Regions from separate parts of the Kitasatospora sp. NPDC058046 genome, predicted to be linked through region 2. Evidence: riboswitches for the same ligand, from Rfam matches in the RefSeq annotation. Region 2 holds a riboswitch; the other holds the start of a gene.
The links. Region 2 has a riboswitch for cyclic di-AMP ahead of ACFVU7_RS20860 (peptidoglycan DD-metalloendopeptidase family protein). Riboswitches for the same ligand answer to the same signal wherever they lie in the genome.
Positions count from the first base shown of each region.

Region 1 (7,080 bases), on a different contig from region 2:
CTGCCCTGGCGGACCCGGCGCACCGGCTCCGGGCCGGGGACGTCCAGGGCCAGCATGCCGCGCACCCGGGCCCGCTCCAGCCGGCCGAAGCCGCGGGCCGTGGCGGTCAGGGCGCCCAGCACGGGCAGGCCGAGCGCGGTGACGAAGGTGGCGAGGCCGAAGCAGAACATCGTGACCGCGACGGCGAAGCCGAGGATCGCCACCGGCAGACCGGTGAGCGCGTAGCCGACCTCGCGGTAGTAGTACGCCGAGAACGGGGCCCGCCACAGGGCCGGACGCCGCTCGGTCCGCCGGGCCCGGACGGGGCGCGGGTCGTCACCGCGACCGCCCAGAACGTCCCACTCCCGGTCCTCCACGCTGCGGCTGCTGCTCATGTTCCCGGCCCCCGGCCCCTCGTGCTGTCGTCTGTCGCTCGTTCGTCCCGCTGACTGCGTCCAGTCTGGTGGACGCGCCGCCCGACCGTGATCCGGAGGCCTGGCGGATCCGGGGTGGGGTTAACCCCCCTCCACCCGGGCGGCCGGGCCCGGCCACTCCTCGGCGAGCAGCGTGAAGAGGTACGCGTCGGACCCGTCGGACCGCGGCCGCCCCTCAGGCCGGAAGCCCAGCCGGGTGAGCACCCGGCCGGGGGCCGGGTTGGCCGCGGCGGTCCGGGCGGTCAGCCGGTGCAGGCCCAGGGTGCCGAAGGCGAAGTCGCGGAGCAGGCCGACGGTCTCGCCCGCGTAGCCCCGGCCCCAGGACCCGCGGGCCAGCACGCACCCGAGGTCGGCGGCGCCGTGCCCGTCGAGGGTGAGCGCGGCCTGCCCGATCGGCGTCGCGTCCCCGGGCTCCTCGGCGTCGGCGAGCCTGGTGACGGCGAGCCGGTAGGTGTCCCGCTCCTCGGCCATCGCCTCCTCCAGGTAGAGCTCGATCTGGTCGGCGCAGTCCTCCCGGCCGCTCGGCCCGAAGGGCAGGTGGCGGGTGACCTCGGGGTCGCCGAACAGCGCGTGCAGCGCGTCCACCTCCTCCTCGGTGTGGTGGTACTCGCGGACGGCCAGGCGCGGGCCGGTGAGTCGTACGGGGACCATGGCTGCCGACCCTATCCCCGCCCGGCGGCTACCGTTCGGACTATGAACGACGAAGACCTGCGGCTCGCCCCGCGCACCAAGGCCGCCGACCTGCTCGCCTGGGCGGCCGAGCAGGGCCGCGCGCCGGTGGCCGAGGGGCCGCTGCGCGCGGTGCTGGCGCTGCTGGAGCTGGGCGAGGGCAGGATGCACGACGGCTGGCCCGAACTGACCTCCGACGCGGTGGAGCACCTGCTGTACGAGCGGCTCCACCTGTACGTCCAACCCGCGCCCGAGGAGGACCCGTTCGCCTACGGCGACGCCGTCCGGCTGCTGGTCGACCACCAGCGGGCGTCCCGGCGGCTGAACGCCAAGCGCCAGGAGCGGCTGCACGCGGAGGCCGAGTGGCAGGGCGAGGTCGCGGCCGGGCTGCTGCGCCGCGCCGACCTGGTGACCTGGCCCCGGCTGTACGCGCTGCTGCTGCACGCGTACGGGGTGGACGTCACGGACCCGGCGGCGGTGCGGGACTGGCTGGCCGGCTTCGGGGAGCTCCCGGAGGAGGAGCGGCTGGCCGCGTACGAGGCGCTGGCACCGGCCGGCTGGCTGGACGAGCCGGACGAGCAGGGCTGGGGCCCGGGCCGGGTGCTGTCGGTCGGCATGGCCACGGACGGCGCGCGGCGGCTGCTGGAGCAGGGCCTGATGCGGCGCAGCTACCGCAACCTGGCGGAGCTGACCGCGCTGGGGCGGCCGATGCCGGAGGAACTGGCCGGGGACTTCGGGCGGTTCGAGGAGGCGGCGGTCGAGGCGGCGCTCGACCTGTTCGGCGGGTGGACGGTGCCGGGGCTGCCGCGGCTGCTGGTGACGGAGTTCCCGGAGCTGGCGCCGGAGCCGGGCCAGGAGGAGATCGAGGCGTACCTGGCGCAGCTGCCCGCCGAGGAGTGAGACGCCGCGCGGAAGCCCCCGGTCCGGTGCTGGTGCTCCGGGCCGGGGGCTTCGCGCTGGGTCCGCCCGGGCGGGTGCCTCAGGGCGGGTGCGTCAGGGGTTGAGGCCGCGCTGCTGGAGCCAGGGCTCCGGGTCGACCGGGGCGCCGCCGCCGGGGCGGACCTCCATGTGCAGGTGCGGGCCGGTGACGTTGCCGGTCGCGCCGACCTTGCCGATCTGCTGACCGGCGGCGACCTTGCCGGAGCCCTTGGTGATCGCGGAGAGGTGGCAGTACCAGATCTCGGTGCCGTCGGGCAGGGTCTCGACGATCCGGTAGCCGTACGAGCCGGCCCAGCCGGCCGAGGTGATGGTGCCCTGGCCGAGCGCGTGGACCGGGGTGCCGGTGTCGGCGGCGAAGTCCAGGCCGGTGTGCAGGTTGGCCCAGTAGCGGGCGCTCTGGCCGTAGTGGGCGGAGAGCCGGTAGTCCGTCACCGGGAGGGTGAGGGCGGCGGCCTTGGCCCGCTCGGCCTCCTCGGCGGCGCGCTTGGCCTCGGCCTCCTTGGCGGCGGCCTTGGCCTCCGCCTCCTGGGCGGCCTGGAGCCGGGCGGTCTCCTCGGCGGCGGTGCGCTGGCTGTCGGCCTGGTTCTGGATGCGGGCGGCGAGCGCGAGGCCGGGGTCGGCGGAGAGGGCGACCGCCGTCTCGTCCGGGGCCTCGATGGCGGGGGCGGCGGCCGGGGTCGCCGAGGTGAAGCCGGTGGCACCCAGGGTGGCGGCGACGGCGGTGACGCCGAGCAGCGGGGAGGTTCCGCGGGTCTGACGCGGCATCCGGTGGCGGTTGGTCTCGGCCTCCGCGGCGAAGTCCTCCGGGCCGAAGGCCTCGGGGCCGTCCGGACCGGGGTGGTCGAGGAGCTGGGTACCGGCTGCGAAGCCGGCCGGGTGTGCCGGGGTGTGCGTCGACGCCACGGAGGCGCGCTCCTTTCCTTCCTTCGCGCCTACCGGGTTAGCTGACGGGTTCGGAGCAGGAAGGTCTCCTACGGCCGGGCCGGAGCCCCGCCGATTCACCCCAAGGAACGTGGTTCCCCGGCTCCCTGACCTGCCCGGAGGCCGGTCGGTGGGATTAGGCGACGGCGCACGGTGCCGTCTGGGTACGGCGTTGACAACCGCGCTGCGTTATCAAACGTTAATCCTAGGAGGCTCTGATTCCAAGCCATCCGTTCGGAGCAGCCCCGCGGCAGGTGATCGGACGTCAACGAACGGTCCCTCATGCACGGCCCCATCTGAGTACGCCTACTCATGTGCGGCCCGGCCGGGCCGCAGCATCCTGACGCCATGAGCGCACCGATGCAGACCCGCACCACGGCCGCCTACTACCTCCAGGCCGTCCTGTCCTTCGCCCTGTCGGGCACCGCCCTCGCCGTGGGGATCGTCTACCTGCCGGTCGGCGGGTGGACCCGGGCCTTCCTCGGACTCGGCCTCCTCTTCACGGTCAGCTCCGCGTTCACGCTGGCGAAGGTGATCCGGGACCGGCAGGAGTCCAACGACATGGTCACCCGGGTGGACCAGGCCCGGCTGGAGAAGCTGCTCAGCGAGCACGACCCGTTCAAGGTCGAAGGGGTCTGACCACCCCTCCCCCTCTTCTCCGACGCCTCCGACGCCCGACCGCTTGACGGCTAAGGCTATTAGCCTTAGCTTTATGGCTATCGGCAGCAACGCCGATGCCCCGCACCGGCGGCCCGAGGAGGACCCCATGAACGGCACCATCACCCCGAGCACCCAGTACCTCACCGTCCCCGGCGGCCGGATCGCCTACGACGACACCCGGCAGGGCGACGGCACCCCGGTCGTCCTGCTCCCCGGCATGCTCGACAGCCGGGCCGCGTACCGGCACCTGCGCCCGCTGCTCGTCGCCGCCGGCCACCGGGTCGTCACCATGGACCTGCGGGGCTTCGGCGAATCCTCGATCACCTGGGACGACTACGGCCCCGCCGCCCTCGCCGGCGACGTCCTCGCCCTGCTCGACCACCTCGGCATCGAGCGCGCCGTCCTCGCCGGGAACTCGTACACCGGGGCCACCGTCGTCAAGGCCGCCGGGGACGCCCCCGAGCGGGTCGCCGGGATCGTCCTGCTCAACGCCTTCGTCGAGAACCCGCCGCAGGGCGCCCTGATGCGCGGCGCCATGGGCCTGATGGGCGCCGCCCTCGTCCACTGGCCGGCCGCCTGGGGCTTCTACCTGCGCCGGATGGCCTTCCCCGGCGCCAGGCCCGCCGACTTCGACGCGTACGTGGACGGGCTGGTCGCCGCGCTGCGCACCCCGGGCCGGAAGACCGCCACCCGCGGGTACGTCCACGGCGACTCGGCGCCGGTCGGCTGGACGGCCGCGGTGCGGTGCCCGGCCCTGGTCGTCATGGGCAGCAAGGACCCCGACTTCCCGAAGCCGGAGCTGGTCGCCGACCGGCAGGCCGCCGCGCTCGGCGCGCGGAAGGCGATGATCGAGGGGTCCGGGCACTACCCGATGGCCGACAACCCGGCGGCCACCGCGGACGCCCTGCTGCCGTTCCTCGCCGAGCTCGGCTGAGCCCCGCCCGCCCGCTGCCCGCCCCTGCCCGACCTGATCCGTACGGAGAGCCCGAACCCATGCCCCGCGTAGGACTGACCCCCGACCAGGTCGTCGACCACGCCCTCGCCCTCATCGACGAGCAGGGCGCCGAGGCCCTCACCCTGGCCTCCGTCGCCGCCCGGGCCGGGGTCGCCACCCCCTCGCTGTACAAGCACGTCAGCGGCGGCCTCGCCGAACTGCGGCGGCTGATCGCCGTCCGGGTCACCGGGGACCTCGCCGACCGGCTGGCCGAGGCGGCCGTCGGACGCAGCGGGGACGACGCCGTCGCCGCCGTGCTGCGCGCCTACCACGCGTACGCCACCGAGCACCCGCACCGCTACAACGCCCTCCCCCAGGCCCCGCAGCCCGACGACGACCTGGCCCGGGCGGCCGCCCGGCTCGTCGGCGTGATCATCGCCGTGCTGCGGGAGTACGGGCTCGACGGCTCCGAGGCGGTCCACGCCGCCCGCACCGTGCGCTCCGTCGCCCACGGCTTCGCCTCCCTCACCACGGCCGGCGCCTTCCAGCTCACCGAGGACCTCGCCACCACCCAGGACCGCCTCATCGCCACCCTCACCACCGGTCTCCGCGCCTGGCCCGCGTAAGCGGCCGGCCCGGCACCGGGCACTGCACAGGAAGTCGGCCCGGCCGACTTCCCGCGGTGGCGGTGGTGCTGGTGCGGCGCTTCGGTCGGCCTTCGCCGGTGGGGGAAATGGGGTATCAAGGACCAGTGCCCCTGGAGCCCGCCGGCAGTCCGACCGCGCGCAGTGCGATGCGCTGCGTGCGGCTGCTGCTGGGCTGCACCAGCGCGGCCGAGCTGCTCGGCACCGTCCTGGCCGAGGGCCCGAGCTGGATCACCGGCGAGGGGTCCGCGCTGTACCTGCTGGACTCCGCCGGGATGCTCCGGCTGACCGCCTCGCACGGGCTGCCGGACTGGGCGCACGAGCGCTACAGCGTGGTCGACCCGGCCGGTGAGCTGCCCGCCGCGATGGCCCTGCGGCTGCGCCGCCCGTACCTGCTCAGTCCCGAGCACACCAGCGTCGACTACCCGAACCGGAACACCGGCATGGGTACCGGGATGGTCGCCGTGATCACCCTGCCGATGGTCGTGGACGAGCGGCCGATCGGTGTGCTGGCCCTGGCGCTGGCCCACCGGGGCACCGTGCCGCGCCGCGACCTGGACGTCCTGGAGACCCTCGCCGAGGCCTGCGCCCACCGGCTGGCGCACCTGCTGGACCACGCCGACGCCCACCTCCCGTACGGCACCCGGGCACCGTACGGCGTCCGGTTACCCGAGGACCCGCGGGCGGCGGACGGCCGCCCCGCCGGGCTGGCCCACCCGCTGCTGTCGCTGGCCGTGCGGGCCGCCGGGCACGGGGCCTTCGAGCGCGACCTGGTCACCGGGGAGAGCTACTGGGACGCCGAGGCGTTCCGGCTGGCGGGCCGCCCGCCCGCCCCGGACGGTGCCGCCCCCGAGCTGGACCGGCTGGTCCACCCGGAGGACCTGCCGGACGTGCACGCGGCGCTCGCCGAGGCGCTGGCCGCCGGCGGCCGCTACCGGATCGGCTACCGGGTGCTGCGGCCCGGCGGCAAGGTCGCCCGGGTCGAGGAGTCCGGCGAGGTGATGCTGGACGTGCACGGGCGGCCGGTGCGGATCGCCGGGCTGCTGGCCGAGGCCGGGCACCGGGAGCCGCCGCCGGCCGAGGGGCGGAACTCCCCGGCCGCCGCCCGGACGGCGCTGCTGCTGACGCTCACCCGGGCGCTGTCCCGGGCGGTGACCGTCCGGGACGTCACCACCGCCGTCACCGACGTCGCCCTCCCGGCGCTCGGCGCCGCCGGCATCGTCCTGGACCTGGTGGACGAGGGCCGGCTGCTGCCCGTCTCGCACACCGTGTACGGGGGCCCGCGCCGCACCGAGCTCACCCGTCTGGCGGACCTGTCCGAGTCCGTGATGCAGCGTTCGCTGGCCCGCTCCGCCCCGCTGTTCAGCGAGCCCGCCGCCGCCCGCACCCGGCGCGACCCGCTCACCCCGGCCGCCTGGGCGGTGCTGCCGCTGGTCGCCTCCGGGCAGCAGGTCGGCTCGTGCCTGATCACCTTCGCCGCCGAGCGGGTGTTCAGCCGGGAGGACCGCACCCTGTACTCGGCCTTCGCCGGCATCCTGGCGCAGTCCCTGGAGCGGGCCCGGCTGTACGACACCCACCACCACCGGGCCTCCGAGCTGCAGCGGGCGATGCTCCCGCGCACCCTGCCGCGGCTGGCCGGGATCGCCAGCGCCGCCCGCTACCTGCCGAGCACCGAGGGGATGCAGATCGGCGGCGACTGGTACGACCTGCTGCGGCTGCCGGACGGCCGGATCGGGCTGGTGATCGGCGACGTCCAGGGCCACAACGCGGAGGCCACCGCGGTGATGGGCCAACTGCGCAGCGGGCTGCGGGCGTACGCGACGGACGGGCACGACCCGGCCGCCACCCTGACCCGCACCAGCCGGCTGCTGGCCGAGCTGGACACCGAGCTGTTCGCGAC
Region 1 is NZ_JBHVRS010000019.1:195,425-202,504, reverse strand. It holds gene ACFVU7_RS32190 (sensor domain-containing protein) at 1-374, opposite strand, end outside; gene ACFVU7_RS32185 (GNAT family N-acetyltransferase) at 495-1,064, opposite strand; gene ACFVU7_RS32180 (hypothetical protein) at 1,107-1,982, shown strand; gene ACFVU7_RS32175 (M23 family metallopeptidase) at 2,076-2,924, opposite strand; cyclic di-AMP (ydaO/yuaA leader) riboswitch at 2,937-3,095, opposite strand; gene ACFVU7_RS32170 (YiaA/YiaB family inner membrane protein) at 3,291-3,581, shown strand; gene ACFVU7_RS32165 (alpha/beta fold hydrolase) at 3,655-4,536, shown strand; gene ACFVU7_RS32160 (TetR/AcrR family transcriptional regulator) at 4,596-5,162, shown strand; gene ACFVU7_RS32155 (SpoIIE family protein phosphatase) at 5,288-7,080, shown strand, end outside.
Region 1: linked by a shared signal. The riboswitch ahead of ACFVU7_RS32175 (M23 family metallopeptidase) and the one ahead of ACFVU7_RS20860 (peptidoglycan DD-metalloendopeptidase family protein) in region 2 are both predicted to bind cyclic di-AMP.

Region 2 (7,080 bases):
CCCACCGCGATGACCGACTGCGTCACCGAGGCGATGTGCGGCGAGCCGTGCCGCGGATGGGTGCGGCCGAGCGCCGGGTGCAGCAGCCCCTCCCGCCCGATCGCGTACAGGTACCGGGCCGCGCACTGGTGGAAGGCCATCGCGCAGGCGAACGAGCCCGTGACGACCAGCCATTGGAAGACCTTCACCGCCCAGGCCCCCAGATGCGCGGCGAGCTGGTCGAAGAACAGGCTGTTGCCGTCCTTCCCCGGCACCGCGCCGCCCGCCACCGCGACCGCCCGCTCGACCCCGTTGCCGGACACGATCATCCAGGACACGAAGACGTAGAGCAGCCCGACCCCGATCACGGAGATCAGCGTGGCCCGCGGCACCACCCGCTTCGGGTCGCGGGACTCCTCGCCGTACATCGCGGTGGACTCGAAGCCCACCCAGGACCAGAACGCGAAGAACAGTCCGAGCCCGGCCGCCGAAGTCCCCGAACTCCCCACCCCCTTCAGCGCGTTCAGCGGGTTCAGGGTCCCGGCCGCGAGCCCGTCCGGCCCGCCGCCGGAGAGCAGCACCGCCAGTGAGACCGCCGACAGGACGCCGATCTCCAGTACCAGCGCGACCCCGAGCACCCTGGCCGTCAGATGCAGGTCGAACCAGCCCATCACCCCGATCACCGCCGCCCCGAACAGCGCGTACCAGCCCCAGCCGACGTCCACCCCCAGCTGCGAACGGACCAGCCCGCGCAGCGAGTACGCGAAGAAGCCGAGGGCCGCGGCCTCGGTGACGACGTACGCGAGCACCGCGAGCAGCCCCGAGGCCATCCCCGTCACCCGCCCCAGCCCGTGCGAGACGTAGCCGTAGAACGCGCCGGCCGCGGTGATGTGCCGGGCCATCGCCACGTAGCCGACCGAGAACACCGTCAGCACCACGGTCGCCACGATGTACGCGGCGGGCGCGCCCGCGCCGTTGCCCTGACCGACGATGATCGGCAGGTTGCCGGTCATCGCGGTGATCGGGGCGGCGGTGGCGAGCGCCATGAACACCACGCCGACCAGGCCGACCGAGTCCGCCTTCAGCCGGTCGACCCCGCCCGCCCCGGGCCGCTCCCGCCCGGCCGTCTCCCCCGCCACGCCCCCGCTGCGGACCGCCATCCGGCCTCCTCGCCTCCCGGCCCGCCCGACCGCCGGACCGGCCGGGCGCTGACCGTCCGCCAGCATGGCGCCCCGGAGGCGCCCGGAGATCCCGGCGACCACCCTGCGGGACACCGGAGTTGACGCTTCGTTCGATCGCTCGAACACCCCGGCGGGCCCGGGAACGAAAGCGGCCGGCCCGGCCGCACGAGGAGGTCCTCATGCGGCCGGGCCGGCCTGGGCGTGTCCCGCGCCCATGTCCGCCGTGCGGCGATCACCCGGTCGAGCGGTCACCCGACAGGACCATCCCGGGCGATCGGTTCGCCCGCAACGGCGGTGGTTCCTGGTACCCCGGAGCTCGAAGCCCTCGGGGTCAGAGCGCGACGCCGTGCGCGCGCAGGTAGGCGACCGGGTTGATGTCCGAGCCGTACTCCGAGCCGTTGCGGATCTCGAAGTGCAGGTGCGGGCCGGTCACGTTGCCGGTGGCGCCGGAGAGGCCAATCTGCTGGCCGGCGGTGACGGTCTGACCGATCCTCACGCCGATCGAGGAGAGGTGCGCGTACTCGGCGTAGTGGCCGTCGGCGAGCCTGATCTCGACCTCGTTGCCGTAGGCGCCGCCGTTGCCGGCCTTGACCACGACACCGTTGGCGACGGCGCGCAGCGGGGTGCCGGTGGAGGCGACGAAGTCCTGGCCGGTGTGGTGGCCGGAGGCCCACATCGAGCCGGCCACGCCGTAGGCGGTGCCGAGCCGCGGGCTCGCCAGCGGGGCGACGAAGCCGGAGGTGGCGGCGGCGACCGGAGTCGCGGTCACGGCCTGGGCCGGAACGGCGACCTGGAGCTGGGTCTCGAGCTGCGCGGACGGCTTGGCGGCCTCGGTCTGCACCTGGACCTGGGCCTGCGGCTTGGCGGCCTGGGTCGCCGGAGCGGACGGCTTGGCGGGCTTGGCCGGAGCGGCGGGCTTCGCCGGGGCGGCGTCGGCGGCCGGCGCGGCGGCGTGGCCGGACAGCGCGAGCTGCTGGCCCGGGAAGATCAGGTTCGGGTCGGCGCCGACGACCGAGCGGTTCTGCTCGTACAGCGCGTGCCAGCCGCCCTCGACGTTCCTGGCGTCGGCGATCTTGGACAGGGTGTCACCGCTGACGACGCGATAGCTCTCCTGCGCGGCCTGGGCGGCCGGAGCGGCAGCCTGCGTGGCCTGCTTGGCCTCGGTGGAGGCGGCGGCCGGAGCGGCCGGGGTGTGGGCCTGGGCGCTCATCGCGGTGACGAGCGGGAGGGCGAAGGACACACCGGTGACGGCGGTGGCGATGCCGATGCGGGCGGCGCGGGGCAGGGCGATACGACGAGCCTGTGCAGGCATGGAATTTTCCTCTCCGACGCCTGCGAGGTGAGCTGTCGGGTTCGGGCTGGAGTTGCCCGGCCGCTTGCGCGGCTTCACCCCAAGCCGGTCCTGGACGCCCGCGCCCTGAGGCGCGAACTCCGGTCCGGCGACTTACCTGTGGGTCCCCCGCTCCTGCCGTACAGAGTTCGTTTCGAACCACCGGGCAGCGGCAGGACTCGGCGTTCCACCCGGCGGATCCGTCCGGACTGGCCGGGCGGTCGCTGAACTAAAACCCATCCGTTCGGGTGAAGCAATGTCGATCTCTTGAAACGGCAACGATCCCCCCTGTCCCAGTGACCCTCCGCAGGCCCGGGCCCACGGTGCGTACACAACCCATTCACCCCCCGCCACTGATCCACGACCCTGCGCCGAGATCGGCCACGCCGCGCACCCGTCCGCTCACGCACCGCCAGCCGCCAACACACCCACCGGTGACCCTTGTCACGTGCGCCTCGGCAGCGCAGGATTCGCCCGTGGCCACCTCCGAGGCCGGCACCCTGCGCCTGGGCACCGCGCAGGGTCGCTGGGTACTAATGGCGACGGTGCTCGGCTCCAGCATGGCGATGCTGGACGGCACCGTGGTGAACGTCGCGCTGCCCCGGATCGGCGCCGACCTCGGCGCCTCCCTCGCGTCCCTGCAATGGACCCTGAACGCCTATCTGCTCACCCTGGCGGGCCTGATCCTGCTCGGCGGCGCGCTCGGCGACCGCTACGGGCGGCGCAAGGTCTTCCTGATCGGCGTGGTCTGGTTCGCCGTCGCCTCCGCGGCCTGCGCCGCCGCGCCGAACATCCACGTGCTGATCGCCGCCCGCGCCGTCCAGGGCATCGGCGGGGCGCTGCTCACCCCCGGCTCGCTCGCCATGCTCCAGGCCGTCTTCCACCCTGACGACCGCTCGGCGGCGGTCGGGCTCTGGTCCGGCCTCGGCGGGGTGTCGGCGGCGGTCGGCCCCTTCCTCGGCGGCTGGCTGGTGGACGGCCCCGGCTGGCGCTGGATCTTCCTGCTGAACCTGCCGCTCGCCGCCGCCGTGATCGCGGTCACCACCCGGTCGGTGCCGGAGAGCCGGGACGAGGGCGCCTCCGGCCGCTTCGACGTCCTCGGCGCCGTGCTCGCCGCCCTCGCCCTCGGCGCGATCACCTACGCGCTGACGGCGGCCGGCGAGGGCCTGTCCCCCGCCGTCTGGGTCAGCGGGGTGCTCGGAGTGGCGCTCGGCGTCGCCTTCGTGGCGGTCGAGCGCCGCGCGCCCGATCCGATGCTGCCGCTCGGACTGTTCTCCTCCCGGCTGTTCACCGCCGTGAACCTGGTCACCCTGTGCGTGTACGCGGCGTTCAGCGGCGTCTTCTTCCTGCTGGTGGTGCAGCTCCAGATCGTGTCCGGCTTCTCGCCGCTGGTCTCGGGCTTCGCACTGGTGCCGATCACCGTGCTGATGCTGCTGCTGTCCGCGCGCGCCGGGCGGCTCGGCAAGCGGATCGGCCCGCGCATCCCGCTGACCGTCGGCCCCCTGCTGTGCGCCGCCGGCGTGCTGCTGATGCTGCGCGTCGGCCCGGACTCCTCCTACTGGGTGGACGTGCTGCCCTCCGTCACGGTGATGGGCTGCGGCATGACGCTGCTGGTCGCACCGCTGACGGCGACCGTGCTGGCCGCCGTCGAGGTCCGGCACGCGGGCATCGCCAGCGGGGTCAACAACGCCGCCGCCCGCGCGGCCGGCCTGCTCGCGGTCGCCGCCCTCCCGGCGCTGGCCGGGCTGAGCGGCGACGCCTACCGGGTGCCCTCCTCGGTCGACTCCGCCTTCCACACCGCGATGCTGATCTGCGCGGGCCTGCTGGCCGCCGGCGGGCTGATCGCCCTCGCGACCGTACGGGGCAACGTGCTCGCCGCCGACGACCAGCAGGTGGCCGAGCCGAACTGCGACTGGCCGTGCGGCACCACCACCCCGCCGCTGGACCCGGGCCACGTCCCCACGACGCGCGAGGGCCCCGCCACCGGTCCGGCGGCGGGGCCCTCGACTCAGGGCTGACGAGACGTCAGAGGATGTCGCCGGGCGCGTACTTGGCGGCCTCCGGGTAGGCGGCCGCGACGGCCTCCACCTGGCGGACCACCTCGGCGACCTGGGCGCCGGCCGCGCCGGTGAAGGACAGCCGGTCGGCGAGCAGCGCGTCCAGCGCGGCCCGGTCCAGCGGGATCCGCTCGTCGGCGGCCAGCCGGTCCAGCAGCTCGTTCTCCCGGGCGCCCGCGCGCATCGCCAGCGCGGAGGCGACGGCGTGCTCCTTGATGACCTCGTGCCCGGTCTCCCGGCCGACGCCCGCGCGCACCGCGCCCATCAGCACCTTGGTGGTGGCGAGGAACGGCAGGTAGCGGTCCAGCTCGGCCTCGATCACGGCGGGGAAGGCGCCGAACTCGTCGAGGACGGTCAGGAAGGTCTCCAGCAGGCCGTCGAAGGCGAAGAACGCGTCCGGCAGCGCGACCCGGCGCACCACCGAGCAGGAGACGTCGCCCTCGTTCCACTGGTCGCCGGCCAGCTCGCCGGTCATCGAGGCGTAGCCGCGCAGGATGACGGCCAGGCCGTTGACGCGCTCGCAGGAGCGGGTGTTCATCTTGTGGGGCATCGCGGAGGAGCCGACCTGGCCCTCCTTGAAGCCCTCCGTGACCAGCTCGTGGCCGGCCATCAGGCGGATGGTCTTGGCCAGGCTGGACGGCGCGGCGGCCAGCTGGACGAGGGCGGTGAGCACCTCGAAGTCCAGCGAGCGCGGGTAGACCTGGCCGACGCTGGTCAGCACGTTCTCGAAGCCGAGGTGCCCGGCGACCCGGCGCTCCAGCTCGGCCAGCTTGTCGGTGTCGCCACCGAGGAGGTCGAGCATGTCCTGGGCGGTGCCGACCGGGCCCTTGATCCCGCGCAGCGGGTAGCGGGCGATCAGCTCCTCCAGGCGGCGGAAGGCGACCAGCAGCTCGTCGGTGATCGACGCGAACCGCTTGCCCAGGGTGGTGGCCTGCGCGGCCACGTTGTGCGAGCGGCCGGCCATGACCAGCTCGGCGTGCTGGGCGGACAGCTTGGCCAGGCGCACCAGCACGGCCACCGTGCGGTCCCGCACGTGCTCCAGGGACTGGCGGATCTGCAGCTGCTCGACGTTCTCGGTCAGGTCCCGGGAGGTCATTCCCTTGTGGATCTGCTCATGCCCGGCGAGCTCGCTGAACTCCTCGATCCGGGCCTTCACGTCGTGGCGGGTGACCCGCTCACGGGCGGCGATCGAGCCGAGGTCGACCTGGTCGATCACCCGCTCGTAGTCGGCGACGGCGGTCGCCGGAACCTCGACGCCGAGGTCCTGCTGGGCCTTCAGGACGGCGAGCCACAGGTGGCGCTCGAGGACCACCTTGTGCTCGGGGGACCACAGCTGGGCCAGGGTCGCCGAGGCGTACCGGGAGGCCAGGACATTGGGGATCTGGGGCTTCGCGCTCACGCTTCGCAAGAGTAACAGCCGAGGTCACGCCGGACGTCGGCGGAGTGGGGTAGGCTGGGTCAATTGAGCGCCTTTCAGATGACGCCCCGCAGCCTTCTCACCGCAAGGATACCACACCGATGAGCGAACCGCCAGTGACCGCGCGGGACTCCAGCGCCCTCGCCGCGGCCCTGCGCACCGAGCAGGCCCACCTCACCCGGCTCTACGCCCGGCTGGACACCGAGCGCGAACGGGCCCGTCGCACCGCCGACGGCGCCCACGACGGCGCCGGATCCGGCGGCACCCACCAGGCCCGGCTGGAGCGCGAGGTGCGTGCCCGCGAAGCCGCCCGCCACACCGCCCGACTGGAGGCGGTCGAGCGCGGACTCTGCTTCGGCCGGCTCGACGAGCGCGACGGCACCGTCCACTACATCGGCCGCACCGGCCTGACCGACGAGACGTACGAACCGCTGCTGCTCGACTGGCGCGCCCCGGCCGCCCGTCCCTTCTACACCGCGACCCCCGTCCACCCCGGCCCGGTGGTGCGCCGCCGCCACCTGCACACCCGGGGCCGCACCGTCACCGGCCTGGACGACGAGGCGCTCGACCTCGCCGGGCTGGACGAGTCCGGCCGCCGCACCCTGGTCGGCGAAGCCGCCCTGCTCGCCGCCCTCGACCGCGAACGCACCGGCCGGATGGGCACCGCCGTCGCCACCATCCAGGCAGAGCAGGACCGGGTGATCCGCTCCCCGCTGCGCGGCGCCCTGGTCGTCCAGGGCGGCCCCGGCACCGGGAAGACGCTGGCCGCCCTGCACCGCGCCGCCTACCTGCTGTTCACCCACCGCGCCGCGCTGGAGCGCCGGGGCGTCCTGGTGATCGGCCCCAACCCCGGCTTCCTGCGGTACATCGAGGAGGTGCTGCCCGCCCTCGGCGAGACCGAGGTGGTGCTCCGCACCGTCGCCGAACTCCTCCCCGGCCTCGCCGCCACCGGCACCGACGACCCCGCCGCCGCCTTCGCCAAGGGCGGCCCCTGGATGGCCGGGGTGCTCCGCGCCGCCGTGGCCGCCCACCAGACGGCCCCCGCCGAGGGCCTGGACCTCGGCGAGGGGCTGCGGGTCTCCGCCCGGGCCTGTGCCGAGGCCCGGGACGCCGCCC
Region 2 is NZ_JBHVRS010000009.1:295,414-302,493, forward strand. It holds gene ACFVU7_RS20855 (APC family permease) at 1-1,139, opposite strand, end outside; gene ACFVU7_RS20860 (peptidoglycan DD-metalloendopeptidase family protein) at 1,492-2,472, opposite strand; cyclic di-AMP (ydaO/yuaA leader) riboswitch at 2,475-2,675, opposite strand; gene ACFVU7_RS20865 (MFS transporter) at 3,027-4,508, shown strand; gene purB (adenylosuccinate lyase) at 4,516-5,946, opposite strand; gene ACFVU7_RS20875 (HelD family protein) at 6,066-7,080, shown strand, end outside.